DNA from 2 places in the Arsenicicoccus sp. UBA2120 genome. Region 1 is predicted to be linked to the other one. Evidence: riboswitches for the same ligand, from Rfam matches in the RefSeq annotation. Region 1 holds a riboswitch; the other holds the start of a gene.

Region 1 (2,453 bases):
TCGGGGCCGGCGGGGGTCGCGGCGTCGGGCTTGGTGGCCTGCTCCCACACCGGTCCCAGGCCGAGGTAGTCGACGGTGCCCTCGGGCAGGGCCCGGGCCGCCTCGACGTGGGCGAGGGTCTGGCAGGAGAGCCCGAGGAGGCGGTCGGGACCGAGGAGCTCGCGCGCCCGCCCGGGCGACAGGTCGCTCTGGCCGATGTGGGCGCCCGCGGCCCCGGTTGCCTCGACGAGGTCGACCCGGTCGTTGACGACGACGGGGACGCCGGTGCCCTCGAGCGCCCGGATCACCGACCGCGTGAGGCGCAGGATCCGCTCGTCGTCGGCCCGGGGGTCACGCACCTGCACGAGGGTCGCGCCCCCGTCCACGGCGGCGCGGGCGACCCGCGCGACCTGGTCGTCGCCGCCGCACAGGGCCGTGTCGGTGACGAGGTAGAGCGTGAGGTCGAGATCGCGTCCCTCGAGGACGGACCGCTGACCGGTCATGAGAGCACCAGCCCGGAGGCGAGCTCGTCGGGGGTGACCAGGCTCAGCTCGTCGAGCAGCGCCACGGCGAAGCTGCCGGGCCCCCGAGCCGCGCGGGCGGCGCGCTCGGCGGCCACCGTCAGCAGCCCCGTCGCGCTCGTGGCGGCGAGCAGCGCGTCGTCGCACACGGCCGCGAAGCCCGCCATCAGGGCGCCGAGGGCGCAGCCCACCCCGGTGACCTTGGTCATCACGGGATCACCGTTGTGCACCCGGACCAGGCGCTCGCCGTCCGTGAGGTGGTCGACGGCGCCGCTGACCGCGACGACCGTGCGGCGGGAGGTGGCGAGCTCGCGGGCGCGGTCCAGGACCTCCTCGGGCGAGTCGGCGCTGTCGACCCCGCGACCTCCGAGACCGCCCAGCAGCCCCGCGATCTCGGAGGCGTTGCCGCGCACGATCGTCGGCGCGTGCAGGTCCATGAGCGAGACCGCGACCCCGGTGCGCCAGGCCAGGCCGCCGGCGGCGACCGGGTCGAGCACCCACGGCGTGCCGGCGGCCTGCGCGCCCGTGACGGCGGCCCGCATGGCGGCCGTCGTGTCGTCGTACGGCGTCCCGGTGTTGACCAGCACGCCGCCCGCGACCCGGGCGAAGGCCTCCGCCTCGTGCGGGTTGTCCACCATGGCGGGGGCGGCGCCGGCGGCCAGCAGGACGTTGGCCGTCCACTGCGCCACGACGATGTTGGTGAGGCTCTGGACCAGCGGCGTGGTGGCCCTGAGCCGGGCGAGCGCCTCGGCCACCCCGTCGGGGGTGACTGCGGTCACCGGGTCCACGGATGCGTCCGTCATACGACGTCCCTTCGCTAGCACGACCTAGATCAGGTGCGACGGGTGTGATCTCAGCCCGGCCGACGGCCAGGCACCCCGCGTCTCCTCGCACCTTAACGGACGCGGTCGACGTGTGGGCCAGGGGACCCGACGGGCCGTTGTCCACAGGCCCGGCCGTCGACGCGTGGATCCGCGTCGTCGTCCACAGGCCGAGGGCAGGGGGTGGTGCCGGGGTCCGCGGCTCGTGACGATCGCTGCATGGACACCACACCCACCACCGCTGGCATCCCGCTCACGCTCGACGAGATGCTCGAGGGACGTTCGATGCGCGACGTCACCCATCTGCGGCGAGCCATCCAGGCCACGATGCCGCCGCCCGGGCCGCGCGACCACGACGTCGCCGTCCTGATCGGCGACCTCAACGGGCATCTCGTCGCCCCCATGTCCTTCCGGGACCTGCCGTCCCCCTGCGATCCCGCCCACGTGCGAGTGCTCCTCGAGGCGGTCGCCGAGGTGGTGGGTGAGCATGCGACGGTCGCCACCCTGCTCGTGCGGCCCGGGCCGGCGCACGCGATCGCCGCCGATCGCGCGTGGCAGGAGGTCGCCCAAAGGTGCTGGCAGGAGAAAGGGGTGATCGACCTGGGGTGCTTCGTCGTCGGCACCCACGGCGTGGACCTGCTCCCCAGGCTGGAGCTCGTCGCCTGAGGCGCTGCCCGGGGCGATACCCCTAGGCGTCGAGGTCGACGATCACCGGGGCGTGGTCGCTCGCGCCCTTGCCCTTGCGCTCCTCGCGGTCGATGGACGCGCCGGTCACCCGGCTCGCGAGCGCGGGGCTCGCCAGGCAGAAGTCGATGCGCATGCCCTGCTTCTTGGGGAAGCGCAGCTGGGTGTAGTCCCAGTAGGTGTAGGTGCGGGGCTCGGACGTGTAGGGCCGGACCACGTCGGCGAAGCCCGCGGCCACCACGGCCGCGAAGGCCTCGCGCTCCGGGACCGAGACGTGCGTCTTGCCCTCGAAGAAGGCCATGTCCCAGACGTCCTCGTCCTGCGGGGCGACGTTCCAGTCACCCATGAGCGCGACCTGGGCCGCGGGGTCCTCGGCGAGCCAGCGCTCGCCGTCCGCCCTGAGCCGGGCGAGCCAGTCGAGCTTGTAGGCGTAGTGGGGGTGCCCGAG
Region 2 (2,453 bases), on a different contig from region 1:
CTGACGGTCGGTGCCGGCACGCTGCTCGCCGCCCTCCCGCTGCCGGCGCCGCTACGCGCGGGCCTCGGGATCGCGGGCTACCTCGGCGGACTCGCCCTGCCGGCCGACCACGTCCCGACCGACGAGCCCGACCACCTGTGGCACCTGCGCCGCCAGGTCGGGGCGGTCGGCGACTGGCTCGACGACCGCCGGGGAGCGCTCGGCTGGGACGTCGAGACCTGGCTCGACCGGGTGCTGGCGCGGGCGCGCGGCGTGCTCGACGACCCGAGGCTGGTCACCGACCCCGAGCGGCTGGCGGGCCTGTCCCGGCTCCTGCTCGTCGAGCTGCCCGAGGTGCTGCGCGACGGCGACGACGTGGCGCTCGAGCCCGACCCGACCCGGCGCCGGCTGCGGGTGGCGCTGCGGCTGGACCAGCTCGACCGGCGGCTGGCGGCCCTGCGCACCCCCGCCTGATCGCCGCCACGTACCCCAGGCCCGAGGCCGCCACGCACCCAGGCCCGCAGACCCCCAGGCCCGTCATACCGCCCAGCAGCAGCGAGTCGCCCCGACCGATGGACCGGTCGGGGCGACTCGCGTGACGGACGGGGTGATCAGGCCTTGTTGGTGCGGGCGTCGATCTGCGCCTGCAGGTCGACGTCACCGATGTCGTTGCTCTGGCGCTTGACCGCGGAGACGAACCCCTTGGCCGCCTGACGCTGCGCCACCAGGCGCGCGATGCCGATCACGAGACCGGAGAACGCCGCGAAGGCCAGCGCTTCCTTCCAGTCCACGTCGGGGTTGGTGGGGTCGGAGGGGGCCTCCTTGCCCGTGGCCTTCTGCCAGCCCGAGTTGACGATCTTGTTGGCCACCATGCCGGCCAGCATGGCGGCGCCGGTGCCAATGAGCTTCCACACGTTAGGTCCCATGCGTTGAGTCTCACACGATCTTCGCGGTAGCGTCACGTTTCACACGACAGGGGAGCGCAGATCGCGCTGAGAGTGCGGGCGACCGCAGACCCTCCGCACCTGATCCGGTTAGCACCGGCGCTAGGGAGTCGGATTCTCGAGGCGACCCGAGGGGTCACCTTCCCTCTTGGTGACCGACCAGGAGATCTCGTATGCCGAACACCACCGGCTCCGCCGCCACCGCGCGGCCGGGCCAGCACGCACGACCGTCCGCGCTCGCCACGGGGGCCCTCATGTCATGGCGAGGCATCGACCTCGTCCTCGGCGCCGTCCTCGCCGTCGCGCTGGGCGTCGCCTTCTGGGGGTGGGACAGCACCCTCTACCACGTCGTCGAGGCGGCCGCCGTCGGCTATGCCCCGATCGGCTCGCTCGCGCTCGGCGTGTGGGTGCTCCCCGCCGTGGCCGGCGCGCTGCTGATCCGGCGTCCCGGCGCGGCCCTCTACGTCGAGCTGATCGCCGCGAGCGTGGAGACGCTGCTCGGCAGCAAGTGGGGCTGGCTCGTGATGCTGTCCGGGCTGCTGCAGGCGCTCGGGGTGGAGCTGGCGATGTGGCTGTGGCGCTGGCGGCGGTTCGACATGGTGGCCGCGGTGCTGGGCGGCGTGCTCGGTGCCGTCCTGGAGATCTGCCTCTACGAGTGGTGGCAGTACGTCCCGCAGCTCGCCTGGATCCACAAGCTCGTCTACCTCGGCTTCGGCATGGTCTCGTGCGCGCTGATCGCCGGGCTCGGGGGCGCCGCGCTGGTGCGCGCGCTGGCCCGGGCCGGCGTGGTCGACGCCTTCCCGGCGGGCCGCGAGGCGCGTGAGTCCCACGGCCGCTGACGCCTCCCTCGAGCGTGGTCTCGACCTCGACGAGGGTCCGAGGGGGGCTCTCGTCGAGGTCGACGACCTCACCTGGCTCCCGTATGGCGCCGCCCGCCCGGTCCTCGACGCGGTGTCGCTGCGCGTGGCGCCGGGGGAGCGGGTGCTGCTCGCGGGCGCCAGCGGGTCCGGCAAGTCGACCCTGCTCCGGGCGCTGGCCGGCGTGCTCGCCGACACGGGTGGCGGTGACCAGACGGGGCAGGTGCGGGTGTCGCGGCAGGTGGGCCTGCTCCTGCAGGATCCCGACGACGCGGTGGTCGCGCGGACCGTGGGGCGCGACGTGGCCTTCGGCCCCGAGAACGCCGGCGTGCCACGCGGGCCGCTGTGGGAGCGGGTGCGGGCGGCGCTGGACTCCGTGTCCTTCCCGTATGCCGTGGACCGCGAGACGCGCGCCCTGTCCGGCGGCGAGACCCAGCGCCTCGCGCTCGCGGGCGTGCTCGCCCTCGACCCGGGCCTCGTGCTGCTCGACGAGCCGTGCTCGATGCTCGACCCCGAGGCCGCGGAGGCGGTCCGGTCGGCGGTGGCCCTGGCCGTCGCCGAGGTGGGGGCCACCCTGGTGGTCGTCGAGCACCAGCTCGCGCACTGGGTGGACGTCTGCGACCGGCTCGTCGTGCTGGGCGACGGCGGTCGGGTGGTGGCGGACGGCCCGATG

What was found. Region 1 has a riboswitch for thiamine pyrophosphate ahead of thiM (hydroxyethylthiazole kinase). Riboswitches for the same ligand answer to the same signal wherever they lie in the genome.
Region 2: another riboswitch for thiamine pyrophosphate. It lies ahead of B2P18_RS13605 (ECF transporter S component); the one in region 1 lies ahead of thiM (hydroxyethylthiazole kinase).

The regions. Positions count from the first base shown of each region.
Region 1 covers NZ_DCYC01000076.1:21,001-23,453, forward strand. The annotation lists gene thiE (thiamine phosphate synthase) at 1-482, opposite strand, end outside; gene thiM (hydroxyethylthiazole kinase) at 479-1,303, opposite strand; TPP riboswitch at 1,293-1,391, opposite strand; gene B2P18_RS12780 (hypothetical protein) at 1,541-1,987, shown strand; gene B2P18_RS12785 (exodeoxyribonuclease III) at 2,010-2,453, opposite strand, start outside.
Region 2 covers NZ_DCYC01000080.1:45,243-47,695, forward strand. The annotation lists gene B2P18_RS13595 (hypothetical protein) at 1-453, shown strand, start outside; gene B2P18_RS13600 (DUF4235 domain-containing protein) at 591-905, opposite strand; TPP riboswitch at 944-1,049, shown strand; gene B2P18_RS13605 (ECF transporter S component) at 1,097-1,762, shown strand; gene B2P18_RS13610 (ATP-binding cassette domain-containing protein) at 1,743-2,453, shown strand, end outside.